DNA from 3 places in the Streptomyces sp. NPDC093085 genome. Region 3 is predicted to be linked to each of the others. Evidence: riboswitches for the same ligand, from Rfam matches in the RefSeq annotation. Region 3 holds a riboswitch; each other region holds the start of a gene.

Region 1 (10,010 bases), on a different contig from region 3:
AGTGGATCGCGGTGCCCGCGATCGCCGTCGTGGTCTTCGGCGGGTTGATCATGAGCGTGCTCACGTTCGTGATCGGGGTGCTGTTCAAGGTGCTGGTCTTCGTCGCACTGGTCGGTGGACTGATCTACGTCGTACGGAAGTTCACGGCGTCCTCCTCGTCCTCGCGGAGTGACTGGTAGGGCTGTCAGTCCATAGGTCTGTTAGCCCGCCCGGGGGAAAGGTGAAGGGGAAACCAACCCCCGCTCCGGGCTGCCCCTAAAGTGACTCACCTCTGCCGCACCCGGCGGGCCCCCGGCCCGTCCGCACGCCTGGGGGTGATCTTTGGTCACAGCTACATCCGCCGCGGCTCCCACGCTGATCGGTTCGGTGCGGCGGGCGCTGCGGCTGCTGGAGTCGGTGGGTTCGCACCCGGACGGCGCCAGCGCGAAACAGCTCGCACGGGAGGCGGGGCTTCCCCTCCCCACCGCCTACCACCTGTTGCGCACCCTCGCCCACGAGGGCTATCTCCGCCGTGAGCGCCGGGGTGTCTTCGTCCTCGGGGACGCCGCCCGGCGGCTGGCGGACGCCGAGGCCGTCCTGAGCCGCCGCACCGCCCTCGCCGGGCTCATGGGGCGGCTCCGGGACGCGATCGGCGTCCCCGTGTACTTCGCGGTCCACCACGACGGTGAGATGGACCTGGTCTCCGTGGCCGACAGTCCCGCGTGCCCCGCGGTCGACGCACGCGGAGACTTCCATGCGACGGCCCACGCCCATGCGATGGGCCAGTGTCTGCTCAGCCAGCTCGATGACGCGGCGCGCCGCGACCATCTCGACCGCTATCCCGTACGCCCCCTCACGCCCTACTCGGTGCCGGACCGCCGGACCCTGCTGGCGCGCCTCGACGCGCTGGGGCGTACGGAACCGGTCGTGTCCCGGCAGGAGTACCGGCTCGGTACGGTCTGCGCCGCCGTGCCGATCACCGTCGGATCCGTCGCGGCCACCGTGGCCATTTCTTTACCGCTTCGTCAACAGGAGCGACTGCTTCCGTCGGTCGAACGGTTACGCAGAGAGATCGGATCGCTGCTGACCTCGCATATTCTCTCTATCAGTATCTGAAAAATTACTCCTTGTGATCCGCTAGCGCTTACAGCACGATTGCGTCAAGAGGGTCAACGGGGATCATTCCCAGCCACTGTTCCATCTACTCCGGAGTACAACGATGCGCGAGTCGGTTCAGGCCGAGGTCCTGATGAGCTTCCTCGTCTCCGAGGAGCTGTCGTTCCGTATCCCGGTGGAACTCCACTACAAGGTGGCTGATCCCTACGCGGTGCGCATGACATTCCATCTGCCCGGCGATGCGCCTGTGACCTGGACTTTCGGGCGCGAACTGCTCCTCGACGGCATCAACACGCCCAGCGGGGACGGCGATGTGCACATCTCGCCGACCTCGCCCGAGGACCTCTCCGATGTCCATATGCGGCTCCAGGTCGGTGACGACCACGCGCTCTTCCGGGTCTCCGCCGCGCCCCTGGTGGCCTTCCTGGACCGTACGGACCGGCTGGTCCCGCTCGGTCAGGAGCGGGCGCTCAGCGACTTCGAAGGCAGCCTGGAGGAGGAGTTGGGGCGCATCCTCGCCGAGGAGAACGCCGGCTGAGGCTCCGTGGAGGGGGCCGTCCGGGTGATTTCCGGTGTCGAAATGACCCCCGCCGGGTAGGGCCCCGGGCGTTCTCGAACAGCGGCGCCGTCGCTACTTCTTCCGGCGGTGTCCCCGGCCCCCCGGAGCGGGCGGCACGAGCATCCCCTGGGACTCATGAGGCCCCCGGGCGGGACCGGCCGCCGGACCCGCTGCCGGACCCGTCCCCGGGCCGGAGGGACCGGAGGGTGCGGGGGCGGCGGAGGGGGTTGCCGGGTTCTCCGGGGCGGACCGGTCGGCGGAGACCACCAGGGCGGCCAGCGCCGTGGTCACCGGCACCGAGGCCACCAGACCGATCGACCCGACCAGTGTCCGTACGATCTCCTCCGCGACCAGTTCGCTGTTGGCGACGGTCCCCACGCTCGACTGCGCGATCGAGAAGAGCAGCAGGAGCGGCAGGGCGGCCCCCGCATACGCCAGGACGAGGGTGTTGACCACCGAAGCGATATGGTCCCGGCCGATCCGGATCCCGGCCCGGTAGAGCGCGCGCGGCCCCATCGTCGGGTCCGCCTGGCGCAGCTCCCAGACCGCCGAGGTCTGTGTCACCGTCACATCGTCCAGCACCCCGAGCGAGCCGATGATCACACCGGCCAGCAGGAGGCCGCTCATATCGATGTCCGGGTAGAGGCCGTGGATCAGCCCGGTGCTGTCGTCGGTGTTCCCGGTCAGACTCGCCCAGCCGATGAAGAGCGACCCCAGCAGCCCGATCAGCAGCAGCGAGATCAGGGTGCCGAGCACCGCCACCGAGGTCCTGGCCGTCAGACCATGGCAGAGATAGAGCGCGATCAGCATGATCGCGCTCGCCCCGACGACCGCCACCACCAGCGGATTCGAGCCCTGGAGGATCGCCGGCAGGATGAACAGCGTCAGGATCGCGAACGAGACCACGAGCGCGATCAGCGCCATGACCCCCCGCAGCCGCCCCACCACGACCACCGCGAGCGCGAAGATCCCGGCCAGCAGGAGCATCGGGAACTCCCGGTCCACATCGGTGACCGAGTACTGGAGATCCTGGGGAGCGTCCGGCGCGTAGGCGACCACAACGCCCTGTTTCACGTGAAACTGCCGCGGCGCGTCCGGCTGGACGATCTCGATGAAGGTGCGGCCCTTCTCCTTGCCGCTCGTCAGCTCGATCGTGGCCTTCTCACACTGGCCGGTCTCCTCCTGCACCGCCTCGCGGCCCTGCGGAGTCGAGGTGTCACCGGTCGACGGGACCTGCCCGGCGTTCACGTCCTTGCAGGGGATCTTCTCGATCTGGACCACCTGGCCCTCGACCGTCTGCCGGTCGAAGCCCACACCGGTCCGCTCGTGCGCCGGTGCGCCGCCCGGCCAGAGCACGGTGAGCCCGACCACGACGGCCGCCGCGAAGGGGATCAGGACCGCCGCGATCACCTTGCGGAGGTGCCGGGAGACCGGCATGGCGGGGCCATGGCTGTGCGTGTGGCCGTGCGATTCGTGAGTCTGCGTGGGTGGGGTCACCGCCCGATCATCGCAAGAAGGCGGAGGAAGCGGAGGGCCCTCTGGTCAGCGTGCCCGATATGACGCTAGCGTGGAGGCAACCTTTGCACACGCGGGAGCTCGGAGCACCGGGCTGAGAGGGCGCTGACGTGTAGGTCCCGGGACGCTTCCCGGACACCATCGCTGCGCCGACCGCTGAACCTGTTACCGGGTAATGCCGGCGTAGGGAGTAGGTCTCATGACCGATCAGGACACACATCTGTCTGCCTCCGGCCAGGAGGGCACGGACGGCCCGCGCCCCACCGGGGAGGCCGTCGGCTGGCACAAGGGGTATGTCGGGGGATCGCGCCCCGACCTCCGCGTACCGGTCCGCCGGGTCCACCTCACCAATGGCCGGGACGTCACGCTGTACGACACCTCCGGCCCGTACACCGACCCCGCCGTCGACACCGACGTACGCCGCGGTCTCGCGCCGCTGCGGGAGAACTGGATCATCGGCCGGGGCGACACCGAGGAGTACGCGGGCCGGGCGCCCCGTCCCGAGGACGACGGGCTCAAGCACACCACCCCGCGCGGCGGGACCCTCCCGGGCGGCTCCGGGAACCTGCGGGGGCTCGACGCGGTCTTCCCCGGCCGCCCGCGCCAGCCGCGCCGGGGCCGCGCGGGCCGGACGGTGACCCAGCTCGCGTACGCCCGCCAGGGCGAGATCACCCCGGAGATGGAGTACGTCGCGATCCGCGAGAACGTCTCCCCGGAGACCGTCCGCGACGAGATCGCGGCGGGGCGCGCCGTCCTGCCGGCCAACGTCAACCACCCCGAGAGCGAGCCGATGATCATCGGCAAGCGGTTCCTGGTGAAGGTCAACGCGAACATCGGCAACTCCGCCGTCACCTCCTCCATCGAGGAGGAGGTGGAGAAGATGACCTGGGCGACCCGCTGGGGCGCCGACACGGTCATGGACCTCTCCACCGGCCGCAACATCCACACCACCCGCGAGTGGGTGCTGCGCAACTCCCCCGTGCCCATCGGCACCGTGCCGCTCTACCAGGCGCTCGAAAAGGTCGACGGCAAGGCCGAGGAGCTGACCTGGGACATCTACAAGGACACGGTGATCGAACAGGCCGAGCAGGGCGTCGACTACATGACGGTCCACGCCGGGGTCCTGCTCCGCTATGTACCGCTCACCGCGCGCCGCAAGACCGGCATCGTCTCGCGCGGCGGTTCGATCATGGCCGCCTGGTGCCTCGCACACCACAAGGAGTCGTTCCTCTACGAGAACTTCGACGAACTGTGCGAGATCCTCGCCGCGTACGACGTGACGTACTCGCTCGGCGACGGGCTGCGCCCCGGCTCCATCGCGGACGCCAACGACGAGGCGCAGTTCGCCGAGTTGCGCACGCTGGGCGAGTTGAACACGATCGCGAAGAGCCACCAGGTCCAGACGATGATCGAGGGACCCGGCCATGTGCCGATGCACAAGATCAAGGAGAACATCGACCTCCAGCAGGAGATCTGCGAGGAGGCGCCGTTCTACACGCTCGGACCGCTGACCACCGATGTGGCCCCGGCGTACGACCACATCACCTCCGGGATCGGCGCGGCGATGATCGCGTGGTGGGGCACGGCGATGCTCTGCTACGTCACGCCCAAGGAGCATCTGGGGCTGCCGGACCGCGACGACGTCAAGACGGGCGTCATCACGTACAAGATCGCGGCCCATGCGGCGGATCTCGCCAAGGGGCATCCGGGGGCCCAGGAGTGGGACGACGCGCTGTCGGACGCCCGCTTCGAGTTCCGCTGGGAGGACCAGTTCAACCTGGCGCTCGACCCGGACACGGCACGGGAGTTCCATGACGAGACGCTGCCCGCGGAGCCGGCGAAGACGGCGCATTTCTGCTCGATGTGCGGTCCGAAGTTCTGCTCGATGAAGATCTCGCAGGACATCCGGCGCCGGCATGGCGACGACCTGTCCGGCGGCAGCGGCGCCGACGGTACGGAACCGGGTCGTACGGGTGAGGGCGGTACGGGGCCGGGCGGGGCCACGGCGGCCTCGGCGGCCGAGATCGAGGCGGGCATGGCGGAGAAGTCCAAGGAGTTCGCAGCGGCCGGTAACCGGGTCTATCTGCCGCTGGCCGACTGAGCCGCCGGGCGCCGTGGCCCGAGGCCGGGTGAGGGCCGCTCCGTCCCGGGTGACCGGGCGGCCCTCGACGGGGGCCCGGTCACCTCGGAGTCACCCCGAGGGGCACCCCGGAGCCGTTCCGGGGGCGGCCGGGGTCACTCCGGCCGGTGTTCCGGGCCGCCGAAGTCGGGGCTGGTGAAGTCCGGGCCGCTGAAGTCGGGGCTGCTGAAGTTCGGCCGCTTGCCCGCGTCGGAGCCGTCGTCGGGGCTGGAGAAGTCCGGCCTGCTGTAGCCGATCTTCGGGAGCTGGGTCGCCGACCGGGTCGGCGCGGGCGTGGCGGCCGGGGCCGTACCGGCGTCGTCGAGGGCCTTGCGCAGGAAGGGCAGGATGCCGCGCTCCAGCAGGGCGTGGCGCCAGGCCTCGCGCGCGCGGGCGACCTCGTCGGGCGGTTCGCGGCCCGCGGTCTCGTCGGCCGGCAGTTCGGTCGAGCTGTTGCGCATGGCGGTGACCAGCAGCCCCACCGCCGCGCCGAGGATGCCGATCGCGGTGATGGCGGCGAAGAACCAGCCGACCGCGACCAGGCTGCTCGCGAAGGCGGGCGGCGGGTCGAGCGCCTTCAGGAGGTAGCCGACGAGGAGGAAGATCACTGCCGCCACCCCGCCGAGGACCGGCACCAGGACGCTGACGACGGCCGTGAGTCCGGCGCCGGAGCCGGGCGGCTCCTCCGGGGCGGGGTCCCGTACGGAGTCGGGCGTGGTGGCGGCCGGCGCGCGGGACTCCTCGCGGAGCGTGGCGTAATGCTCGTACTCGGCGGCGGCGGCCGTGGCTATCCGGGCCGTCGCGTTGAGGGCCCGGGTGCGCAACTGCTCGGCGGTGAGCCGCTGCCCGACCTTGGCGAGGTCCGGACGTTCGTGCGCATTGCGCAGCACATCGTCGAGGATGCGCTCGAAATCCGCGCGATCCTCGCTCAGCAGGTGCGGAGCGCTATTCATGTGCATCCCCCGATACTCCGTAGGGCCGTCGCGCCCGTGAGGTACGAGCCGCAGTCGGCGGAAACGGAGGAGAGCCTGCTACGGATAAGCAGATGGTAGAGCGGTTTTGGCGTGCCGTGACAGGGGGTTTCCGGAAAACACCTGTCCACATCGAATCAGTTGGCCAGCGGAAGCCGTGCGACCAGCAGCTTTCCCGCCATCGTCACCCCGCCGTCCATCGCGATGGCCAGCCCGTCGGCATATACGTGCGGCCCTTCCACCACCGGCTCGGTGTCGCCTTCGTCGTCGGACGCGTCTTCTGTGCCGACTTCGCCGAGCAGATAGGGAATCGGGCTGTGGCCGTGGACCACTCGCCCTCCGCCGTACCGGGAGAGGAGTTCCCGTACGGCCTCCGGGCCGCCTTCGTCGCGGAAGGCGAAGCGTTTGGTGAGTTTGCGGAAGAGGTCCCAGCATTCGTCGGCGTCATTGCGCGTCAGGATCTGGTAGATGGTGTCGTTGACCTCGTCGATGGACGAGCCGTAGTCGAGATAGGCCGTGGTGTCGGAGTGCATCAGCAGATGCCCGTCCTCCTCGACGACCGCGTCGAGATGGGACATCCACTGGAGATGGACGTCCTGGAGGCGCTCCATGTCGGTGCGCTGGCCGCCGTTGAGGATCCAGGCGGCCTGGAAGGTGGCGGTGCCGGCGCCGGAGTTGACGGGGGTGTCGCCGAACCGCTTCGCGCCGATGAGGAGCAGTTCGTGATTGCCCATCAGGGCCTTGCAGTAGCCGCCGGCCGCCGCGGCCTCGGCGGAGAGCCGCATGACGAGGTCGATGACGCCGATGCCGTCGGGGCCCCGGTCGGTGAAGTCGCCGAGGAACCAGAGGCGGGCGTTGCCGGCGGCCCACCGGCGCTCGGCGTCGATCAGGCCCTGTTCGGTGAGGGCGGCGACGAGTTCGTCGAGATAGCCGTGGACGTCCCCGACGACGAAGAGCGGCCCGGGGCCTTCGATGTCGCTGCTCTCGGCGGCGGCGTCCACCTTGACCAGCACGGTGTCGCCCCGGTTGGCCATGGTGATCACCGGGAGGTCGCGCTCGGTCGGTGTGTACCCCTCCGGCGGCTCGTCCGCGGGGACCGCGTCACCGGGGTGGCCCGTGGGCGCCGGGGGCGGTGCCGACGGCCCGGCGGCGGGGTGCGGGGCGTGCGCGGGGGCCGCCGGTGCCGCTGCCGGGGCGGCCGGGGGCGGCGGCGCGGGTACGGCGGCGGGCGGGCCCGCCGGGCTGGGCGGGCCGGGCGGTGCCGGCTCTCCGGACTCCACGGGAACCTGCGCGTAGGGCGGTACGCGGAAGTCGCGCAACGTCGCCGTCCGCACCACGGGTCCCTGACCGGCCCCCTGTGTCATCGACCCCTCCACCACCGTCGTGCCGCCGTACACCTCTCGGGCCCGCCCGCCCCGCCCGGGTTGTGCCCGGCGGCGGAAAAGGGAAGGTCCGTGGTGTCGTGCGCCCATCATAGGAATGACCTCGGGCCTCTGTGACGCACCAGGGGTGGTGAATCCGATCGTACCGCCGGTTCGGTGGCTGATTTCGCGTCGATCGCCCGAAATGCCGAGGGTCCGGCCGTTCGGCGGGGTGCCGGAATCAGCCGGTCCGGTGGTGTCGTACGGGGGCGTGGTGGTCGCCTCGGGGCCTCGTACGGGCCCGTACGGCGCCGTAGGGGCCGGGGAAACGCGGGGCGGCGGGCGCTCACCTCGCGCTCGCGCCCCGTTCACGTCCCGCTTTCGTCCCGGCTCCGTCCCGGTTCCGTACGGCGTTCCGTGTGGCGTTCCCTGCGCCGGTTCCGTACGCCGGTTCCGTACGGGCCCCTCAGTCGCCCGCGGGGGAGCGGGGGGCGCTGACCGTGGTGCGGGGCGGGCGGCGCTGGGAGGAGGTCCTGACGATCAGTTCGGTCGGTATCACCTGCTCGACCGGCCGGTCGGTCTCGACGCCCTCGATGGCGTCGATGAGGAGCTGGATCACGGCGGTGCCGATGCGGCGGGGCTTCAGGGAGAGCGTGGTGACGGGGGGTTCCGTGGAGGCGTAGACCGTGGACTCGCTGCAGCAGACGATCAGCAGGTCCTCGGGGACCCGTAACCCGTAGCGGCGGGCGGCCGCGAGGAGGTCGGTGCCGTTGGGGTCGAAGAGGCCGTAGACGGCGTCCGGGCGGTCCGGGCGGGCCAGCAGCCGGTCGGCGGCGACGGCCCCGGCACAGGGGTCGTGGGCGGGGTAGGACTCGTAGACCGGGTCCTGGCCGACCCGCTCGCACCAGCGCAGATACGCCGTGGTGGAGAGCCGGGTGTAGGTGTCCGTGGTGGTGCCGGTGAGCAGGCCGATCCGGCGGGCGCCGGCGGCGGCGAGATGGTCGAGCAGGTCGAGGACGGCCGCCTCGTGGTCGTTGTCGACCCAGGCGGTGACCGGGAGGGTGCCGGCGGGGCGGCCGTCGGAGACGACCGGGAGGCCCTGGCGGACGAGTTCGGCGACGACGGGGTCGTGGTCGGAGGGGTCGATGACCACGGTTCCGTCGAGGGCGACATTGGCCCAGACGTCGTGGCGGGAGGTCGCGGGGAGGATGACGAGGGCGTAGCCGCGGGCGAGCGCGGCGGAGGTGGCGGCCCTGGCCATCTCGGCGAAGTAGGCGAACTCGGTGAAGGTGAAAGGTTCATCCCCGTACGTGGTCACGGTCAGGCCGATCAGCCCCGACTTGCCGGTACGGAGGGTGCGGGCGGCGGCGGACGGCCGGTAGCCGAGGCGCTCCGCCACTTCTCGGACATGGCTCCGGGTGGCCTCGGGTAACCGGCCCTTCCCGTTGAGCGCGTCCGAGACAGTCGTGATGGAGACACCGGCGGCGGCGGCGACGTCCCGGATGCCCGCCCGACTCTGCCGGCTTCCCCGGCGGGTTGTGTCCGTCCGGCTCACCTGGTGTTTCCCTGCTGCTGTCATGGCGAGCCGATAGTAGGGCGCTCGCGGGGGGTAGGGCCGGTCGCATATGCACCCGGCAGGAGGCACGTTTCTGCAAGACATATCTGGCTCAACGACCTTGAAAGGCAAGGGAGTTAATCGTTTCTGCCATGGTCTCCTCTGTAAGGGACGGTATGGGCCTGCCGAGGGGCCCATGTTTCGAAGAGGTCTCAACTCACCTCTACGAGGGATGCGCGCCACGGCGCGAGCCACCGGCGCACGCCGGAGGGAGAAGTGCTCCCCCTGTTTTTCCCGCGTTCCTCCGGGTTCCCTCGCCCGGGTTCCCCCGCGATGTCCGCGCCCGGGAGGGGGCCTCCGCGCCCGGCGTCGGGGGCGGAGCTGTGCCCGGCGTTCGTCCTGGCCACCGCTCCTCGTAGGGTGAGCGGCATCGATGGCGCCTGGACCGGGCAGGACGGACCGGGCCGCCGACCGCCGAACGGCCGAGGAGGACCCCGGTGAGCGAGACGAGCCCCAAGCTCCGGACGACCCCCAAGCTCCGTGCCGAACTGGACGGCATCCCCACGTACAAGCCGGGCCGGCCGGCCGCGTCGGGCGGGCCCGTCGCGTACAAGCTCTCCTCCAACGAGAACCCGTACCCGCCGCTGCCCGGGGTGATGGAGCAGGCGGTCGAGGCCGCCGGGGCCTTCAACCGCTACCCCGACATGGCGTGCACCGGGCTGATGAACGAGCTGGCGGACCGGTTCGGGGTGCCGCTCACGCATCTGGCGACCGGCACCGGATCCGTGGGGGTGGCCCAGCAACTGCTTCAGGCCACCTCGGGCCCCGGGGACGA
Region 2 (10,010 bases), on a different contig from region 3:
CCAGGTGGACCCGGCGAGCCGTCATCTCTTCGCCGACGGTACGGAGGTCACGCTGCCCAACGCCTCCCGGGCGGGCTCCGTCGCCGCGCTCGACGCGGCGCTGGGCGCGGGCGCCGGTGAGCGGTGGGCGGAATTCCTGGTCCGGGCCAGGGAGGCGTGGGACCGCACCCGCAGGCCGCTGCTGGAGGAGCCGCTGCGCGCGGAGCCGGCCCCGCTCGGCCGCGATCCCTACCCGGCGGTGCGGCGCCGCAGGCTGCTGCGCGGCGCACGGGTGGCCGGCACGCTCGCCGAGGTGGGCGCCTGGGAGCTGGGCGATCCGCGGCTGGCGGAGCTGCTCGCGGGGTACGCGCTCTCGTACGGGGTGGACCCCCGGCACGCCCCGGGGGGAGCCGCGGTGCTGCCGTATCTGGAGCAGACCTTCGGGAGCTGGTATGTGCGCGGCGGCATGCGGGAGTTGGCGCGTGCGGTGTACGAACGGTGCCGGGCGCGCCGGGTGGAGTTCGTCTTCGGTGCCGAGGTGACCCGGGTCGTCGAGAAGGACGGCGCGGCGAGCGGGGTGGAGCTGGCCGACGGCTCGCTGGTGGAGGCGGACGCGGTGGTGGCGGGGGTGGCGCCGGACGTGCTGCTGCCCGCCGGTCTCCCCGGCACGACGGCGGCGCCGGAGCCGGGTGGTCCATCGGTGCCGGGCCGGTTCACGGTGCTGCTGGCGCTGCGCGGCGGCCGGGACACGGGCGCGGCGCACCGTACGGTGGTGCACGCGCCGGACGCCGGGGCGGAGGCCGGCGCCGTCTTCGGCGGGCGCCTCGCGGAGCCGCCGACGGTCACGGTGATACGCCCGGACGATCCGGCGACGCGCCCCGACGAGGACCATGAGGCGGTGACCCTCACGGCGACGGTCGCCCCGCAGGGCCCGGTCGACTGGTCGGATCCCGGTGTGCGCGCGCGGTACGCGGAGGTGGTGACGGCGGCGGCCGGGGCCGCCGTGCCCGGCCTCCGGGAGCGGCTGCTCTGGCGGGAGATACGCACCCCCGCCGACACGGCGGCGCGGACCGGCGCACCGGGCGGCGCCGTCCCGCCGCCCGCCCTGGCCGGCGCCGGGGGCCGCCTCCTGCACCCCGCGAACACCACGGGCCTGCCCGGTCTCTACCGCGCGGGCGGCTGGTCCCACCCCGGCGGCGGGCTGGCCCATGCGGGCATGTCGGGCGCCCTGGTCGCCGGTCTTGTCGTGGAGGGCGCGGGGTTCCGGGGGTCGCGGTGAACGCGGTGGCGCCCCGGGCGGGTTGAGCGGCCCCGGCCGGGTCAGTAGCGGTACTGGTCGCCGGGGTAGCCGGAGCCGGAGCCCGCGTCGTACCCCTGGTGGGGGCGGTCGGTGGGGTTCTGGGCGAACGGGTCGTCCTGGCGTTCGCGCTGCTGGGGGACCCAGACACCGCCGGGGGGTGTGTCGTTGGCGTAACTCTGCTGGTCCTGGCCGCCGTTGTACGGGGCCGCGTACTGCTGCTGGCCGCCGAAGCTGTCGTACGAGGCGTCGTACTGCCGGCCGCCCGACGAGCCGCCGGTCAGATAGGTCGGCTCGGCGTACCCGGCGTACCCCTGGTCGCCGCTGCCGTAGCCGTACTGGTGGTCGCCCTGATGCGTCTGGTACTGCTGGGGCGTCTGCTGGGCGTAGGCGTCCTGGGTGTCCCAGCCGCCCTGGTGGGCGTAGGCGTCCTGGGTGCCGTACCCGTCCTGCGCGGCAGTGGCGTAGGCGTCCTGGCCGGGGGTGTGCGTGCCGTAGCCGCTGTAGGTCTCGTAACCGCCGCCGTACGCGGCCGGGTCGGCCAGGTCGTTCCGGTCCGCCGAGGCGTTGGCGTGGGCGTTGGCGTACGAGGCGGTCCGGGCGTCCTGGACGGCGTCGTCGTATATGCCGTACTGCCCGGTCTCGTCGGGCATGGGCATCGGCGCGTACACCGAAGGCGCCTCGGCGTGTGCCTCGGAAGACATCCCCGGAGCCGCGTCCAGGCCGACTCCCTCAGCTCCCGCCGACGGTTCCGGCACCGGCTCGTACGCCAGGTCCGAGACCTCCAGGGCGGGTTCGCGGTCGACGGCCTCCCCGCCGCCCTTGCGGCGCTTGCTGGCGCCGGGCCGCCCCGCGAGGGACCACCCGGTCGAGAAGCCGCTGCGGAAGGAGAGCGTCACATAGGTCTGGCCGACCGCGAACGCGATCGTGCCGAGCACGATGACGAAGACGTTGGGAATGAGCACCCCGAGGACCACACCCATGAACCCGGTGAAGGCCAGCACCCGCCAGCGCAGCCGGGCCTTGTACTGGAGCAGAACCTCGCCCAGCAGCCAGAGGGCCACGATGCCGAATGCGATGTAGAGGACTGTCCAGCCCATACCCGCCCTCTCGTCACGACTGCTCGTGCAGTCCGAGGTTCTCGTAGATTTCGAGCGTCGCCGTGGAGTTGTTGAGGGTGATGAAGTGGAGGCCGGGGACGCCCTCGGAGAGCAGCCCGGCGCAGAACTCCGTCGCGAACTCGATGCCAATGGAGCGTACAGCGGCCGGATCGTCCCTGACGGAGAGGATCCGCTCTTTCAGCTCCGCCGGGAAGACCGCGGTGGAGAGTTGGGGCAATCGCTCCAGCATCTTCACACTGGTGACCGGCATGATCTCGGGAATGATCGGGGTGGCGCAACCCGCGGCGGCGACCCGGTCGCGGAGCCGCAGGTAGGCCGTCGGGTCGAAGAACATCTGGGTGATCGCGTAGTCCGCCCCCGCACGGCACTTGGCGACGAAGTGCCGGATGTCGCTCTCCCAGTCCGTCGAGCGCGGATGCATCTCGGGGAAGGCGGCCACACCGACACAGAAGTCGCCGGACTCCTTGATCAGGCCGACCAGGTCCGCGGCGTACTTCACGCCCTGCGGGTGCTCGGTCCACTCGCCCATGGGGTCGCCGGGCGGGTCGCCCCGTACGGCGAGGATGTTGCGGATCCCGGCGTCGGCGTACTGCCCGATCATGTTGCGCAGCTCGGCGACGGACTGGCCGACGGCCGTGAGGTGGGCGACGGGGGTGAGGGTGGTGTCGGCGGCGATCTGCTGGGTGGCCCGGACGGTGCCGTCCCGGGTGGAGCCGCCGGCCCCGTAGGTCACGGAGACGAAGCTGGGCGCGACCGCCTCGACTCTGCGCAGCGCGTTCCAGAGGTTCCGCTCGCCCTTCGGGGTCTTGGGCGCCCAGAACTCGAAGGAGTACGAGGTCTTGCCGGAGGCGAGCAGATCGCGGACCGCGGGGGCGTGGTCCGATCTGGTCGATGCTGTACCAAGGGCCATATGTGCAGGTTATCGGGGCCTTGGCGGCCACCCAAGCCGGTCCGGGGCTTTCGGCGCTATTGCCCGGCTCCTGTCCACCCCTCGGACACGATCCGGACATCCCGGGTGGCCGGAACCGGTCCGTACACCGCTCAGGCCGTACGGTGCCGTATCCGCCCGGCCAGCGCCGCCGTCGCCGAGCCGGGGTCGTCCGCCTCCGTGATCGCCCGTACGACGACGATCCTGCGGGCCCCGGCGTCCAGCACCTGGTCCAGGTTGTCCGCGTCGATCCCGCCGATCGCGAACCACGGGCGGTCCGTGCCGCTCGCCGCCGCGTACCGCACCAGGCCGAGGCCGGGGGCGGGCCGTCCCGGCTTGGTGGGGGTGGGCCAGCAGGGGCCGGTGCAGAAGTACTCCACACCGGGCTGGACGAGTGCCGCGTCCACCTCGGCGGGGGCGTGGGTGGAGCGGCCGATCAGCGGGGCGGGGCCGAGGATCGCCCGCGCGGCCGGTACCGGCAGGTCGCCCTGGCCGAGGTGGAGGGCGTCGGCGCCGATGGCGTGCGCCACATCCGCGCGGTCGTTCACCGCGAGCAGCTTTCCGTGGCGGCGGCAGGCGTCGGCGAAGACCTGGAGGTGGTCCAGTTCCTCGGCCGCCTCCAGGCTCTTGTCGCGGAGCTGGACGATGTCCACCCCGGCCGCGAGCACCGCGTCGAGGAACGCGGGGAGGTCGCCCTGCCGCTTGCGGGCGTCCACGCAGAGGTAGAGCCGGGCGTCGGCGAGCGCCGCCCGGAGCGCCGGGCCCGGTGCGGGCCCGGGTGCGGGCGTGGGCGTCGGCATGGCCGTGGACATGGCAGGTCCCCCCGTGGGACCGGGTCCGGGCCGCCCGGATCCGGTCATGGTCGTCGGATCGCCGGGGCCGGGCGGGAGCGGCGGCGCGAGCGCCACGGGCCCCGCCCGGCCACGGCGGATGAGGTCGTCAGACGGCGAGCGCCTGCGCGCGGCGCTTCACCTCCGTACCGCGATTCTCGCTGAGGGCCTGCGCGGGGGTGCCGGGCAGGGTGGGGTCGGGGGTGAAGAGCCATTCGAGCATCTCTTCGTCGGTGAAGTGGTCGTCCCGCAGGAGCGTCAGGGTGCCGGCGAGCCCCTTGACGACCTTGGTGCCGTCGATGAAGGCGGCGGGTACCTGGAGCGTCCTGTTCTCGCCCCGGCGCACGGCGATGAGCTGGCCTTCCTTCACCAACTGCCGCACGCGCGTCACCTCGACATCGAGCTTTTCGGCGATATCGGGCAGGTGAAGCCAGGCGGGGACGAGAGCATCGATCTTTGCGTCAATCTCGGTCACAGGACAAGCGTGCCATCCCGGACTGACACTGGGCACCCCGAAGCGGCCCGGACGGGGGTGCATGACCGTACGCACCGTGACATACCGGACGGTACGTGCGGGCCGGGAGCGGCTAGCGCACCGCCTTGCGGAGCGGTACGGACGGATCGGCCGCCCGTTCCGGGTCGATCCTGGCGCCCGCCTCGATCAGCTTTCTGCCCTGGGCCAGGTCGCGGGGGCGCCCGACCGCCAGCAGGGCCCTCAGGACGCCGTCGCGCAGCCAGAGCACCGACCAGGCCGCCCCCTCGGGGTCGCCGCGCCGTACCAGCGTGTCGGCCGCCGCGTGGTGGCCCGCGTACTGGACGAAGCGGCCGAACTGCTCCGACCAGAAGTACGGCACCGGGTCGTAGACCGGGTCGCTCTCGCCGAGGATGTGCGCGGCGACGGTGAGCGGGCCCTGGAGCGCGTTGTCCCAGTGGTGGACGAGCAGCCGCTCCCCGTAGCGGGCGGACGGGAAGGAGGCGCAGTCGCCGACCGCGTGGACCTCGGGGAGCGAGGTGCGCAGCCGCTCGTCGGCGGTGACCGAGCCGTCGGCGCCGAGCGCGATACCGGAGCCCGCGAGCCACCCCGTGGCGGGCCGGGCGCCGATGCCCACGACCACCGCGTCGGCGGTGAGCCTGCGGCCGTCGGCGAGGACCACCGCCCCCGGCTCCACGGCGGCCACCCGGGCGCCGGTGAGGAGTTCGGCACCGCTCTCCGCGTACCAGCCGGCCATCGGGCCCGCGACCTCGGCGGGGAGGGCGGCGGCGAGCGGCAGGTCCGCCGCCTCCACCACCGTCACGGCGCACCCGGCCTCGCGGGCCGCCGTGGCGAACTCGGCGCCGATCCATCCGGCGCCCACGACCACCACCCGGCGCCGCTCCCGGAGCACGGGGCGCAGCAGCGCGGCGTCGTCGAGCGTGCGCAGCGCGTGGACGCCGGGCACCCCGTCGGTACCGGGCAGCGCGACCGGTTCGGCGCCGGTGGCCAGGACGAGCGTGGTGTACGGGAGCGGTCCCGCGTCGGTGTCGAGTTCATGGTCGGCGGGGCGGAGGCCGGTGGCGGCCACCCCGAGCCGGAGATCGACGGAGAGGGCGCCGAAGTCGATGTCGAAGGCGGAGCCCTCGGCGGTGCCGAGCAGGACGGCCTTGGAGAGCGGGGGCCGGTCGTACGGCGGATGGGGTTCGGCGCCGATCAGGGTGACGGGGCCCGCGTACCCCTTCTCGCGGAGTGCCACGGCGGTCCGGACCCCCGCCATGCCCGCGCCGACGACGACCACTCCGGGCCCTTCGGGCCCCTGCTGTCCCTGCCGCTGTCCCTGCCGCTGCTCGCTCACCCGATCACCTTAGACAGCCGGTGCGGGCGGGCCGCCGGGCGGGAAGCTCCCTTACCGCGCTCCGCACCGCGCGTTAGGCTGGCGGTCGACACTACCTCGCGGGAGCCCGGACGCACCGGGCTGAGAGGGAGGCTGGAGCGGCCTCCGACCGTCCGAACCTGATCCGGGTCATGCCGGCGAAGGGAGGGGCTGGACGCCCATGCGGTCACCCACGCGGTCACCCGCGCACTCACCCACACACTCGTTCACGCACTCGTCCGTGCGGACCTCCGCGTACGACGTCGTGGTCGTCGGGGGCGGGATCATCGGCCTGGTCACGGCGTGGCGCGCGGCGCTGCGCGGGCTGCGTACGGCGGTGGCGGACCCGGATCCCGGCGGCGGCGCCGCGCGGGTCGCTGCGGGCATGCTCGCGCCCGTCACCGAACTCCACTACGGCGAGGAGACCCTGCTCGGGCTCAACCTCCGCTCGGCGGAGCGGTATCCCGCGTTCGTCGCGGAGCTGGCGGAGGCGAGCGGCCGGGAGACCGGCTACCGCGCCTGCGGCACGCTCGCGGTGGCGCTCGACGCCGACGACCGCTCCCAGCTCCGTGAGCTGCACGCGCTCCAGCTCCGCTCGGGGCTGGCGTCGGAGTGGCTCTCGGGGCGCGACTGCCGGCGCCTGGAGCCGATGCTCGCGCCGGGCGTACGCGGGGGGCTGCGGGTCGACGGCGACCACCAGATCGACCCGCGCCGGCTCGCCGCCGCGCTGCTGACGGCGTGCGAGCGGGCCGGGGTGGCCTTCCACCGGGCCCGGGCGGCGCGGCTCTCCGTGGTACGGGACCGGGCCGCCGGGGTGGTGCTGGCGGACGGGGCGGCGCTCGGCGCGGACCAGGTGGTGCTGGCGGGCGGCAGTCTCAGCGGCCGTCTCGCGGGGGTGCCGCCGGCGGCGGTGCCGCCCGTACGGCCGGTCAAGGGGCAGGTGGTGCGGCTGACGGTGCCGGGCCGGTACGCGCCGTTCCTCTCCCGGACGGTACGGGCCGTGGTGCGGGGCGGCCCGCTCTATCTGGTGCCGCGCGAGAACGGCGAGCTGGTCGTCGGCGCCACCACCGAGGAGCTGGGGTGGGACACCACGGTCACCGCGGGCGGGGTGTACGAGCTGCTGCGCGACGCGCATGAACTGGTGCCCGGCATCACCGAGTTGCCGCTCACCGAGACCTGCGCGGGGCTGCGCCCCGGGTCGCCGGACAACGCGCCGCTGCTCGGCCCCACGGTGCTGCCGGGGCTCTCGCTCGCCTCCGGGCACCACCGCAACGGGGTGCTGCTGACCCCGGTGACCGGCGATGTGCTGGCGGCCGTCCTGACCACCGGCGAACTCCCGCCCGAGGCGGCGCCCTTCACGCCGCTGCGCTTCTCCCCCGACGGCTCCGCCGCCCCCCTCACGCACTCCCCCGTATCCGTACCCGCCTCCAGGGAGCGCTCCGTATGAACACCGCATGGGTGCACGTCTCCGTCAACGGCGAGCGACGTGCGTTCGCCGCCTCTACGACGCTCGACGCCGTCATCGCGACCTTGACGGTGGCGCCCTCCGGGGTGGCCGCCGCCGTCAACGAGACGGTCGTTCCCCGTACCCGCTGGTCCGGTACCGCCCTCTGCGACGGCGACCGGGTGGAAATCCTCACCGCCGTACAAGGAGGCTGACAGCACGATGACCGACAGCACGACGGCCGGCGGCTCCGCGGCCGACAGCACGAGGGCCGGCAGCACCCCGGCCGACGATCCGCTCACCCTTGGTTCCGCGCTCTTCGGCTCCCGCCTCATCATGGGCACGGGAGGGGCGCCCAGCCTGGAGATCCTCGAACGGGCCCTGATCGCCTCCGGCACCGAACTCACCACGGTCGCCATGCGCCGCCTCGACCCGACCGTGCAGGGCTCGGTGCTCTCCGTACTGAAGCGGCTCGGTATCCGCGCGCTGCCCAACACGGCGGGGTGTTTCACCGCCGGGGAGGCCGTCCTCACCGCCCGGCTCGCCCGCGAGGCGCTGGGCACCGACTGGGTGAAGCTGGAGGTCGTCGCGGACGAGCGCACCCTGCTGCCCGATCCGGTCGAACTGCTGGACGCGGCGGAGACCCTGGTGGACGACGGGTTCACGGTGCTCCCGTACACCAACGACGACCCGGTCCTCGCCGCGAAGCTGGAGGACGTGGGATGTGCGGCGATCATGCCGCTGGGCTCCCCGATCGGCTCCGGCCTGGGCATCCGCAATCCGCACAACTTCCAGTTGATCGTGGAGCGCGCCACGGTCCCGGTGATCCTTGACGCGGGCGCGGGCACCGCGTCCGACGCGGCGCTCGCGATGGAGCTGGGGTGCGCCGCGGTGATGCTGGCGTCGGCGGTGACCCGGGCGCAAGAGCCGGTGGTGATGGCCGAGGCGATGCGGCACGCGGTGGCGGCCGGCCGGCTGGCCCGGCTGGCCGGCCGGATCCCCCGCCGCCACTTCGCCGAGGCCTCCTCGCCGGTGGCCGGGGTGGCGGCCCTGGACCCGGAGCGGCCCGCCTTCTGACCCCGTACCGTCCCCGCACGCCCGCCGGGCTGTCACAGGTCGGCCTCAGTCCGGTGCCCGCTCCGCCCCGGGGGATCTGGAGTGTCGGCGGCGGCTCGTAGACTCGGCGGCGTGGATACGACCCTTCAGGACCCCATCGTCGGGCAGGTGCTCGACGGCCGCTACCGCGTCGAGGAACGGATCGCGGTCGGCGGCATGGCCACGGTCTACCGGGCGCTGGACACCCGGCTCGACCGGGTCCTGGCCCTCAAGGTGATGCATCCGGCGCTCGCGACGGACGCCACGTTCGTGGAACGGTTCATCCGCGAGGCCAAGTCCGTGGCCCGGCTCGACCACCCCAACGTGGTCGGCGTCTTCGACCAGGGCGCGGAAGGCGCGTACGTCTACCTGGCCATGGAGTACGTGGCGGGGTGCACCCTGCGCGATGTCGTACGGGAGCGCGGCGCGCTGCGCCCCCGGGCCGCGCTGGACATCCTGGAGCCGGTGCTCGCCGCGCTGGGGGCCGCGCACCGGGCGGGCTTCGTCCACCGGGACATGAAGCCGGAGAACGTGCTGATAGGGGACGACGGCCGGGTCAAGGTCGCCGACTTCGGGCTGGTCCGGGGCGTCGGGGAGGTCACGAACACCACGGGGACGGTGCTCGGCACGGTCTCGTATCTCGCGCCCGAGCAGATCGAGTACGGCACATCGGACACCCGGGTCGACGTCTACGCGTGCGGGGTGGTCCTCTACGAGATGCTGACCGGCGCCAAGCCGCACATCGGGGACACCCCGGCGCAGGTTCTCTATCTCCATCTGAACGAGGACGTGCCGGCCCCGTCCGCCGCCGTCCCCGGGCTCGCCCCTGGACTGGACCGGCTGGTCGCGACGGCCACCGCGCGCGACCCGGAGGACCGGCCGCTGGACGCGGTGGGACTGCTGGCGCTGACCAGGGCGGCCCGCGCGACCCTCACCGACGCGCAGCTCGACGCCGTACCGCCGCGGGCGAAGCCCGAGCCCGAGGAGGGTCCGGGCTCCGACGGCCGGACGACGGTCATCCCCCGGATCCGGCCCGTCGAGGACCCCGAGGCCGGCGGGGACGCCGGGGGGTTCGCGGAGGAGCCGGACACCGCGCGGGTGGCGCGCGTGCAGCACACCAGCAGGCTGGAGCCGGTACTCCCCGAGAGCGCGGCGCCGCCCCGGGGGCCCCGGTACGGGGCGCGGGGGCCCGGCGGCGGGCGGCCGCGCCGGGTGGTGCTCGCGGTGATCGCCGCGGTGCTGCTGGTGCTCGGGGCGGGTGCGGGCGTCTGGTACATCAACGCGGGTCAGTTCACCACCGTGCCCTCGGTGCTCGGCCGGAGCGAGGCCGACGCGCGCGCCCGGCTCGCCAAGGAGGGGCTGGACACGGAGGTCACCCGGGACTTCAGCGACACCTACGACCGGGGCACGGTCATGCGGACCGACCCGGAGCCGCGCGCCCGGGTGCGCGGCAGCGGACCGGTGACCGT
Region 3 (10,010 bases):
GACACCCACCAGCGCTTGGGCAAGCGGTACGAGGATCCAGGACGCCCGCAGGTCGAGCGGAGGCTTGTCGAGGGTGATCAGGAAGCCGAAGCCGACGGTCACGGCGGAGACACCGAGAGGCAGCATCAGGAGTGCGTCGAAGCCCCGTACGAGGCGTCCTGCGCGGCGGGTCAGCGCGGCGGCGGCGAGGCCGCCGATCACTACCGCGACGGCCGTGGCGACCAGCGCGTACCGCAGCGAGTTCCAGACGGCCTCCAGCGGCGGTACGAGGAAGGTGCCCGCGCTCGCCTCGACGGAGGCGAGCGCCCGGTAGTAGGCGAAGCCGTACCCGTCGGGGCCTTGTAGGGAGCGTTCGACGAGCACGCCCAGGGGCAGCAGGATCAGCAGCGCGACGGTCGCGAGCACACCGGCCAGCAACGCCCACTGTCCCGCTCCGCGGGGCCGGTGCGCGGTCCGTGCCGGGTCGACGAGCTTCAGCGCGGTCTCCCGCCGCCGTACGGTGCCGGCGTGTACGGCGAGGACCGCCCCGACCGCCGCGAACTGCACGAGGGTCAGTACCGCAGCGGTGGGCAGGTCGAGGAGTTGGGCGGTCTGCCGGTAGATCTCGACCTCAAGGGTGGAGAAACCGGGGCCGCCGAGAATCTGCACGACACCGAAAGAGGTGAAGGTGAAGAGAAAGACCATCAGTGCCGCGGCGGCGACGGCGGGGGCGAGCGCGGGGAGCGTCACATGCCGCCACGCCCGGAGGCGCCCCGCGCCCAGTACGCGCGCGGCTTCCTCCTGGCGCGGGTCGAGCTGTGACCACAGGCCGCCCACGGTGCGTACGACCACCGCGTAGTTGAAGAAGACATGGGCCAGCAGGATCGCCCAGACGGTGGTGTCGAGCCGTATGCCCCACATGTCGTCCAGGAGTCCACCGCGACCGAGCAGCGCCAGGAAGGCGGTACCGACGACGACGGTGGGCAGCACGAAGGGCACCGTCACGGCGGCGCGCAGGACGTGTTTCCCTGGAAAGGCGAAGCGCGCGAAGACGTATGCGCCGGGCAGGGCGATCAGCAGGGTGAGCGCCGTGGAGGCGAGTGCCTGCCATGTGGTGAACCACAGGACGCCGAGAATGTCGGGGCGGCCGAGTACGTCGCCGACGCGGCCGAACTGCCAGGCGCCGTCCATCTTGAGGCCGCGGCCGACAATCGCTGCCACCGGGTAGGCGAAGAAGACCGCGAAGAAGGCGAGGGGCGCGGCCATGAGGGCGAGGCGTACGGCGCCGCCGTGGCCGCGCCGACGTCCCCGCCACCGCTCTCTGCGCCACGAGGCGCCCCGTACGGCGCCGCGCAGGCCGCCAGCGTGCCGTACGGGGCGCCGGGCGGTCTGGTCGTCCTGTGCTGCCCCGTCGGCCTTCTCCGGGGTTACTTCACGGCGAGTGAGGACCACGACTGAATCCACTGTTCACGGTTGGCCGCGATGCGTGTGGGCGCCACGGTCTCGGGCCGCTCGACGGTCGCGCCGAACTTCGTGAACAGTTCGGGCAGTGCGACGTCCTTGACCACCGGGTTGACGAACATGTTCAGCGGCATGTCCGCCTGGAACTTCTCGCTGATCAGGAAGTCCAGCAGAGCCTTGCCCCCCGCCACGTTCTTCGCGCCGTCGAGCAGACCCGCGAACTCCGTCTGCCGGAAGCAGGTGCCGGTGGAGACACCCGTCGGGGCCTGCTGGGGCTGCGGCTTCGCGTACAGCACCTCCACAGGCGGGCTGGAGGCATAGGAGACGACCAACGGCCGGTCGCCCTTGGCCTTCTTGCCACCGGCGGAGCCGGAGAAGCTCTCGTTGTACGCCTGCTCCCAGCCGTCGACGACCAGGACGCCGTTGGCCTTCAGCTTCTTCCAGTAGTCCTGCCATCCGTCGTCCCCGTAGTGCGCGACCGTGCCCAGAAGGAAGCCGAGGCCCGGCGAGGAGGTCGCGGCGTTCTCGGTGACGAGCAGGTTCTTGTACTGGGGCTTGATCAGATCGTCGAAGGACTGCGGCGGAGTGAGCTTCTTGCCCTCGAAATACTTCTTGTCGTAGTTGACGCAGATATCGCCGCTGTCGACGGGGGTGACGCGGTTCTTCTCCTTGTCGAGTCGCGCGCTCGCGTCGACCCGGTCCAGCCCCTTCGCCTCGTACGGTACGAACAGGTCGTTGTCGAGAGCCCGAGAGAGCAGCGTGTTGTCAACGCCGAAGAAGACGTCACCCTGAGGCGCCCCCTTGGTGAGGATCTCCTTGTTGAGCGCTTCGCCGGCGTCACCGCTCTTGAGGACCTTGACGGTGTAGCCGGTCTCCTTGGTGAACTCCTTGAGCACCTCGGGGGACGTGTTGAACGAGTCATGGCTGACCAGGGTGACGGTCTTGGACTCCGTACCGCTGCCGCTTCCGCCGTCGCCGGACGGGGCGGAGGCATCGGAGCCGCCGCAGGCCGCGAGGGTGGTGATGCCGAGCGCCACGGCGATCGCGGCGTACGCCGCCTTTCTGGCACCGGTACGCGTACGGGTGGTGCTCACTGGTTTTCCTCCTGGGGGTGTCCAGGAGAAGACGCCGCCCTGCCCGGAGCACGGCAGTCGACAAGGACGGCCGGTCTCCGGGCAGGGCGCAACAGCTTGAGTGATGTCCGAACTTCCTACCCAGAATGACCTGGGCAAGGTTCAGAGGGTCTGCGACCGCTGCCCGCTCTCACGGGCACATGCCGCACTCTCAGCGCTGTAGCGCTCCCCTGCCGGAAATATGCAATACGTTTCGGGGCTAGGTTACCCCTAGGACGCGCTAGCGCTCCGTGGCGGCCAACTGTCCGCACGCACCGTCGATCTCTTGGCCACGTGTGTCACGTACGGTGACCGGCACGCCGTGCGCCGCGATGGCCTCGACGAACTTCTTCTCATCCTCCGGGCGGGACGCCGTCCACTTCGACCCTGGGGTCGGATTGAGTGGGATCAGGTTGACGTGGACCCGCCTGCCCTTGAGGAGGCGGCCGAGACGGTCGCCTCGCCACGCCTGGTCGTTGATGTCGCGGATCAGGGCGTACTCGATGGAGATGCGGCGGCCGGACTTCTCCGCGTACTCCCACGCGGCGTCCAGCACCTCCCGTACCTTCCAGCGGGTGTTGACCGGGACGAGGGTGTCGCGCAGCTCGTCGTCGGGGGCGTGCAGGGAGACCGCGAGCCGGCATTTGAAGCCCTCGTCGGCGAAGCGCAGCATCGCGGGGACCAGGCCGACCGTGGAGACGGTGATTCCTCGCTGCGAGAGCCCCAGGCCGTCCGGCTCGGGGTCGGTCAGGCGGCGGATCGCGCCGACGACACGCTTGTAGTTGGCGAGCGGCTCGCCCATGCCCATGAAGACGATGTTGGAGAGCCGCGCCGCGCCGCCGGGCACCTCGCCGTCGCGCAGGGCACGCATCCCGTCGACGATCTGGTGGACGATCTCCGCGGTGGACAGGTTGCGGTCCAGGCCGGCCTGTCCTGTCGCGCAGAAGGGGCAGTTCATGCCGCACCCTGCCTGCGACGAGATGCACATGGTGACCCGGTCCGGATAGCGCATCAGGACGGACTCGACGAGGGTGCCGTCGTGCAGCCGCCAGAGCGTCTTACGGGTCGTGTCGTCGTCGCACGAGATATGCCGTACCACCGACATCAGGTCGGGCAGCAGCTCCGTCGCGAGTTTCTGCCGCGCGGTGGCCGGGATGTCGGTCCACTGCTCGGGGTCGTGCGCGTACCGCGCGAAGTAGTGCTGCGACAGTTGCTTGGCGCGGAAGGCCTTCTCACCGATGGCGGCGACCGCCTCGCGGCGCTCGGCGGGGGTGAGGTCGGCGAGGTGCCGCGGCGGCTTCTTGGCTCCGCGGGGCGCGACGAAAGTGAGTTCTCCGGGTGCAGGCATGGTCCGTCCAGTGTCGCAGACGGTGCCCGGTGCCCCGTATGCCGATCGCGGCGGGCATACGCGAGGGGGGTACGCCGCACCGTGGCGGACGTACCCCCTTCGCCGAAACCGGCACGCGCCCCGTACGGGGCGCGCGGCGGTCCCCTTCATGCCCGGGGACCGCCACTGTCTTTCATGCCCCCACGAAGAGCACCAGGAGCAGCCAGACCACCGGCGCCGTGGGCAGCAGCGAATCGAGCCGATCCATGATGCCGCCGTGCCCCGGCAGCAGGGTGCCCATGTCCTTGATCCCGAGGTCGCGCTTGATCATGGACTCGCCGAGGTCGCCGAGTGTGGCGCTGGCCGCGACGGCGAGGCCGATCAGCAGACCCTGCCACCAGGCTCCGCCGTCGATCATGAACTCCATCAGGAGCGCGCCGGCCACCATGGCGAAGCTGACGGCGCCGCCGAGCCCCTCCCAGGTCTTGCCGGGGCTGATGCGCGGCGCGAGCTTGTGCGTGCCGAAGCGCCAGCCGACGGCGTACGCGCCGGTGTCGCTCACGACGGTCAGCACGAGGAACATCAGCACCCGCTGCGATCCGTCGCCCGCTGTGAGCATCATCGCGACGAACGTCGCGAGGAAGGGTACGTAGAACGCGGCGAAGACCCCGGCCGTGACGTCCTTGAGGTAGCCCTCGGGCGGCTCCGTCATCCGCCAGATCAGCACGGCGAGCGCGGTGAGGGCCATCGCGACCCAGGCGCCCTCCGCGCCGCGCGCGTACCCGGCGACGACCATGGCTGCGCCGCCCACGGCGAGCGGTACGAGCGGTGCCTTGATGCCCTTCTTCTCGTCGAGTCGCGAGGTCAGCTCCCACAACCCCACGACCACGGCGATCGCTATGACACCGATGAACACGGCCTTGACGATGAAGAGCGAGGCGGCGACCACCGCGCCGAGCCCGACACCGACCCCTATGGCCGCGCGCAGATCGCGGCCGGCCCGCTTCTTCGGCGGGGGCTGCGGGGGAACGGCCATGGGCTCCTGCGGCGTCTCGTCACGGAACGGGGGGCCGCCCGGTCGAGCAGCCCCCCGGTCGTCGTTGTGGTCCCCGCCGTTCGCGGGTTCGTCGGGCACGATGGGCATGGGCCGAGTCTGCGATGCGGGCTGCTCATCGTATGCGGGACCCGCCGGGGCAGCCCCCTGGTCGGTCGGTCCCCAATAACCGGCTGTCGGCGAGGCACCCCGGGAAGAGTCGTTCATCAGACTTCGAGCAGCTCGGCTTCCTTGTGCTTGAGCAGCTCGTCCACCTGCGCGACGTACTTCGCGGTGGTGTCGTCGAGCTCCTTCTCGGCGCGGCGTCCCTCGTCTTCGCCGACCTCGCCGTCCTTGATCAGCTTGTCGATGGTCTCCTTGGCCTTGCGGCGGACGGCGCGGATCGAGATCCGCGAGTCCTCGGCCTTGGTCTTGGCGACCTTGATGAACTCCTTGCGGCGGTCCTGCGTCAGCTCCGGGAAGACCACCCGGATGATGTTCCCGTCGTTGCTCGGGTTGACGCCGAGGTCGGAGTCGCGGATGGCCTGTTCGATGTTGCGCAGCGCGCTCTTGTCGAACGGGGTCACCACGGCCATGCGCGCCTCGGGCACGGCGAACGAGGCGAGCTGGTTGATCGGGGTGAGGGCACCGTAGTAGTCGGCCACGATCTTGTTGAACATCGCCGGATGCGCCCGCCCGGTGCGGATCGCGGCGAAGTCGTCTTTGGCGACCAGGACGGCCTTCTCCATCTTCTCCTCGGCCTCAAGGAGGGTCTCTTCGATCACCACTTGCTCCTGCGTGTCTTGAGTGGGTCCGGCATGCTTGCCGGCCGGCGGAACCTGCGTCGCGTCTTGTCCTGCACGGTGTCCGACCGGCAGGGCTTTGTCCATCCCCGTGCGGGGCCGCCCGGAATCAGCTCCGGGTGCCCTGGTCGCTCACGAGAGTGCCGATCTTCTCACCCTTGACGGCGCGTGCGATATTGCCTTCCTTCAGCAATTCGAAGACAAGGATCGGCAGCCGGTTGTCCTGGCACAGCGTGATAGCGGTCATGTCGGCGACGCGCAGATCGCCGGCGATGACCTCGCTGTACTCAAGTGCGTCGAACTTGACCGCGTCGGGGTTGGTCTTGGGGTCGGAGTCGTACACCCCGTCCACGCCGTTCTTCCCCATCAGCAGCGCCTGGGCGTCGATCTCCAGGGCCCGCTGGGCGGCGGTGGTGTCGGTGGAGAAGTACGGCATGCCCATACCCGCGCCGAAAATGACGACGCGGCCCTTCTCCAGATGGCGTACGGCCCTCAGTGGAATGTACGGCTCGGCGACCTGCCCCATGGTGATGGCCGTCTGGACGCGGGAGTCGATGCCTTCCTTCTCCAGGAAGTCCTGAAGCGCCAGACAGTTCATGACCGTACCGAGCATGCCCATGTAGTCGGAGCGTGCCCGGTCCATGCCGCGCTGCTGGAGTTCGGCGCCGCGGAAGAAGTTCCCGCCGCCGAGGACGACCGCGATCTGGGCGCCGTCGCGGACGACGGCGGCGATCTCGCGGGCGATGGCGTGGACGACGTCGGGGTCGACTCCCAGCGCCCCGCCGCCGGCGAACGCCTCACCGGACAGCTTCAGCATGAAGCGGCGCTTCGTGCTGTCGTCGGTCTTCTCGACGCTCTTGTCGGCCTGTTCCATGGAGATCTCCTCGTGCACATACGAAGAAGGCCATTGCCGGGGGTCCTTACGGTTCCCTGTGCGGCAATGGCCTCCTCGTCAGATCTGCGGTCGCCCGGCCGCCTACGAAGCAATGCCGTCAGGCACGCGCGAGCGACTGCCTCCGACCCTATCGGGGTCTTTGGTTGATCGCGTACGGGCTCAGATGCCGACCTTGATGCGCGAGAAGCGCGTCAGGGTGACGCCGGCCTCGTCCAGGATCTTCTGAACGGACTTCTTGTTGTCCTTGGCGAAGGCCTGCTCCAGAACGACGTTCTCCTTGAAGAAGCCGTTGACGCGACCCTCGATGATCTTCGGAAGGGCGGCCTCGGGCTTGCCCTCCTCGCGCGACGTGGCCTCGGCGACGCGGCGCTCCTTCTCGACCGTCTCGGCCGGGACCTCGTCACGGTTGAGGTACGTCGGCGCGAACGCGGCGATGTGCTGCGCGATGTCCTTGGCGACCTGGGCGTCTTCCTTGTCCAGCTGGACCAGGACACCGACCTGGGGCGGGAGGTCGGGCATGGTGCGGTGCATGTACGCCGCAACGTAGCCACCGGTGAACTGCGCGAAGCGGTCCAGGACGATTTTCTCGCCCAGGTTCGCGTTCGCCTCGTCCACGTACGCCTGGACGGTCTTGCCGGCCTCGATCTCGGAGGAGAGCAGGGTGTCCAGGTCGGCGGGGGACGTCGCGGCGACGTGCGCGGCGAGCGCGTTGGCGACGGCCTGGAACTTGTCACCCTTGGCGACGAAGTCCGTCTCGCACTTCAGCTCAAGGAGGACGCCGGAAGTCTTGTCGTCGGAGATGAGGGAGACGACAGCGCCGTTCTCGGCCGAACGGCCTTCGCGCTTGGCGACGCCCTTCTGGCCCTTGACGCGGAGCGTCTCGACAGCCTTGTCGACACTGCCGTCGGCCTCTTCCAGGGCCTTCTTGCAGTCCATCATGCCGGCGCCGGTGAGCTCGCGGAGCTTCTTGACGTCAGCGGCGGTGAAGTTCGCCATGATCTGTAATTCTCTTTCGAAGGTCTGAAAGATCTACGGGTGGACGGCGGGGACCGATGGCCCCCGCCGTCAACTGCCGAACCTGGTGAAGGTCAGGCCTGCTCGGTGCCGGCGGCCGGGGCGTCGGTGGCCGGGGCCTCGGTGGCCGGGGCGGCGGGCGCCTCGGCGGCGGCCTCGGCCGGCTTCGCGGCGTCGTCCTTCTTCTCGCCTTCGAGCAGGTCGCGCTCCCACTCGGCGAGGGGCTCGCCGGCAGCCTTCTCGCCCGGCTTCGAGTCGCCGGTGGCGACGCCGGAGCGGGCGATGAGGCCCTCGGCGACGGCGTCGGCGATCACGCGGGTCAGCAGGGTGACGGAGCGGATCGCATCGTCGTTGCCCGGGATCTTGTAGTCGACCTCGTCGGGGTCACAGTTGGTGTCGAGGATCGCGACGACCGGGATGTGGAGCTTGCGCGCCTCGCCGACGGCGATGTGCTCCTTCTTGGTGTCCACGATCCAGACGGCGCTGGGCACCTTCTGCATCTCGCGGATACCACCGAGGGTCTTCTCCAGCTTGGCCTTCTCGCGCGAGAGGACCAGCAGCTCCTTCTTGGTGAGGCCGGAGGCGGCCACGTCCTCGAAGTCGATCTGCTCAAGCTCCTTCAGACGCTGAAGGCGCTTGTAGACGGTGGAGAAGTTGGTGAGCATGCCGCCCAGCCAGCGCTGGTTGACGTAGGGCATGCCGACGCGCGTCGCCTGCTCGGCGATGGCTTCCTGCGCCTGCTTCTTCGTGCCGACGAACATGATGGAACCGCCGTGGGCGACGGTCTCCTTGACGAACTCATAGGCGCGGTCGATGTACGACAGCGACTGGAGCAGGTCGATGATGTAGATGCCGTTGCGCTCCGTGAAGATGAAACGCTTCATCTTCGGGTTCCAACGACGGGTCTGGTGACCGAAGTGGACGCCGCTTTCCAGCAGCTCCCGCATCGTGACGACGGCCATGGCCGTACTCCTTGAGATACTCGGTTGTCGCGCCCGCCGGACGGCAGTCGCGCCTGACGCCCCGAGCGCGCTGTGCCACGGAAGAGCCCGAGACCGAGAAGCGCAGGCATCGGCACGGAGAGGCCGATGACGGGGCGTGCGAAGTCGACCCGGTGACCCGGATCGCCACAAGAAGTGTACGGGACCTTCGCACCCCCGGGTGACGGCGTTATCCACAACCGGTCGGTTGTCCACAGATCCGGTTCATGATCAGCGCGGTCGGGCCGTTCTGGTCCACGGTGTATCGCATGATCACCCATCGATTCACCCGCCGTTCGCGTCTCCCGCGCCTGCTCGCCCGCGCCGGAGGACATGTCCTCAAGCCGTCCTTCACCCCTGTCCTCTCGCTGGCCATCGCGCTCGCGGTGGGGCTGCTCTGGCAGCCTCGCGCCGCCGCGGACCCGGCTGCCGACCCGGCCGGTACGCCAGCTCCCGCGCCTGCGCGCGCACCCGCCGAGCCCCCTCCCGATTCCCCGGGCGCGCCCCCGCCGCCCGATCTCCCCGACGCACGCCGGTCCTGGCCGGTGGGTACGCGGCCCACGGTGCTGCGCGGCTGGCAGCCGCCCGCGACGGAGTACGGGCCGGGGCATCGGGGCGTGGACCTCGCGGCGCCCGCGGGTGCGCCGGTACGGGCCGCCGCGTCGGGGCAGGTCTCCTTCGCGGGCCCGGTGGCGGGGCGCGGGGTCGTCTCGATCACCCTGCCCGGCACCGGCGACCCTCCGCTGCGTACCACCTACGAGCCGGTGGAACCGCTGGTCAGGAAGGGTGAGCAGGTCGTTGCCGGCCAAGTCGTCGCGATGTTGTCGGCCGGCCCTTCACACTGCCCGACGACCTGTCTGCACTGGGGGCTGCTCCGGGGCAGGACGTATCTGGATCCGCTGTCGCTCCTGCCGCCCGCCCTGCTGCGCCGGGGCCCGGCCCGGCTGCTGCCGGTGTTCGGGGTGTCGGAACCGCGGGAGCCGGCCGTATCCCGGGGCGCGACCGGTCGCCTCGGGCATCCGCCCGGCCCGCCGCGGCCTGCGGGGCCGGTGCCGTTGGCCACGGTTCCGGCCGGGCGCCAGGGTGTCTCGTACGGGGTGTTCGGGTGGTACGCGCTGGTGCTGCTGGCGGTGGCGGCCTGGGCCCACCGGGCGGGGCGGCGCCGGGGTCAGCCCCGTACGCCGCGCAGCGCCATGGAGACGGCCGCCTCGGCGATCTCCGGGGGCGCCTCGGCCGCGCCCAGTTCGATGCGGCGGACCGCCGCGTCCACCACGCCCTGGAGCAGCATGGCGGCGAGCCGGGGCTGCTCGTGGCCCAGCTCGGCGAGGGCTTCGACGATCATGGCGATGAGGCCGCCGTGCGCGGCGCGGATCTTCTCGCGGGCACCGGCGTCCAGCTCGCTCGCG

The links. Region 3 has a riboswitch for thiamine pyrophosphate ahead of AB0O07_RS20325 (thiamine ABC transporter substrate-binding protein). Riboswitches for the same ligand answer to the same signal wherever they lie in the genome.
Region 1: it holds a riboswitch for thiamine pyrophosphate, as region 3 does, so the genes downstream of both, thiC (phosphomethylpyrimidine synthase ThiC) here and AB0O07_RS20325 (thiamine ABC transporter substrate-binding protein) in region 3, are expected to answer to the same signal.
Region 2: it holds a riboswitch for thiamine pyrophosphate, as region 3 does, so the genes downstream of both, thiO (glycine oxidase ThiO) here and AB0O07_RS20325 (thiamine ABC transporter substrate-binding protein) in region 3, are expected to answer to the same signal.

Annotation. Positions count from the first base shown of each region.
Region 1 covers NZ_JBFBFB010000016.1:75,975-85,984, reverse strand. Annotated here, with positions in the region: gene AB0O07_RS31550 (DUF5326 family protein) at 1-179, shown strand, start outside; gene AB0O07_RS31545 (helix-turn-helix domain-containing protein) at 322-1,095, shown strand; gene AB0O07_RS31540 (SsgA family sporulation/cell division regulator) at 1,199-1,633, shown strand; gene AB0O07_RS31535 (YibE/F family protein) at 1,727-3,091, opposite strand; TPP riboswitch at 3,233-3,376, shown strand; gene thiC (phosphomethylpyrimidine synthase ThiC) at 3,369-5,270, shown strand; gene AB0O07_RS31525 (hypothetical protein) at 5,405-6,247, opposite strand; gene AB0O07_RS31520 (metallophosphoesterase) at 6,397-7,638, opposite strand; gene AB0O07_RS31515 (LacI family DNA-binding transcriptional regulator) at 8,087-9,199, opposite strand; gene hisC (histidinol-phosphate transaminase) at 9,673-10,010, shown strand, end outside.
Region 2 covers NZ_JBFBFB010000003.1:268,948-278,957, forward strand. Annotated here, with positions in the region: gene AB0O07_RS11965 (NAD(P)/FAD-dependent oxidoreductase) at 1-1,258, shown strand, start outside; gene AB0O07_RS11970 (hypothetical protein) at 1,300-2,376, opposite strand; gene metF (methylenetetrahydrofolate reductase [NAD(P)H]) at 2,390-3,307, opposite strand; gene thiE (thiamine phosphate synthase) at 3,439-4,125, opposite strand; gene AB0O07_RS11985 (Rv2175c family DNA-binding protein) at 4,265-4,630, opposite strand; gene AB0O07_RS11990 (FAD-dependent oxidoreductase) at 4,743-5,906, opposite strand; TPP riboswitch at 6,073-6,186, shown strand; gene thiO (glycine oxidase ThiO) at 6,184-7,449, shown strand; gene thiS (sulfur carrier protein ThiS) at 7,446-7,661, shown strand; gene AB0O07_RS12005 (thiazole synthase) at 7,669-8,523, shown strand; gene pknB (Stk1 family PASTA domain-containing Ser/Thr kinase) at 8,635-10,010, shown strand, end outside.
Region 3 covers NZ_JBFBFB010000006.1:343,816-353,825, reverse strand. Annotated here, with positions in the region: gene AB0O07_RS20330 (iron ABC transporter permease) at 1-1,245, opposite strand, end outside; gene AB0O07_RS20325 (thiamine ABC transporter substrate-binding protein) at 1,407-2,534, opposite strand; TPP riboswitch at 2,630-2,755, opposite strand; gene rlmN (23S rRNA (adenine(2503)-C(2))-methyltransferase RlmN) at 2,794-3,900, opposite strand; gene AB0O07_RS20315 (phosphatidate cytidylyltransferase) at 4,073-5,140, opposite strand; gene frr (ribosome recycling factor) at 5,140-5,697, opposite strand; gene pyrH (UMP kinase) at 5,825-6,589, opposite strand; gene tsf (translation elongation factor Ts) at 6,770-7,606, opposite strand; gene rpsB (30S ribosomal protein S2) at 7,699-8,586, opposite strand; partial or broken gene AB0O07_RS20290 (M23 family metallopeptidase) at 8,979-9,578, shown strand; gene AB0O07_RS20285 (helix-turn-helix domain-containing protein) at 9,773-10,010, opposite strand, start outside.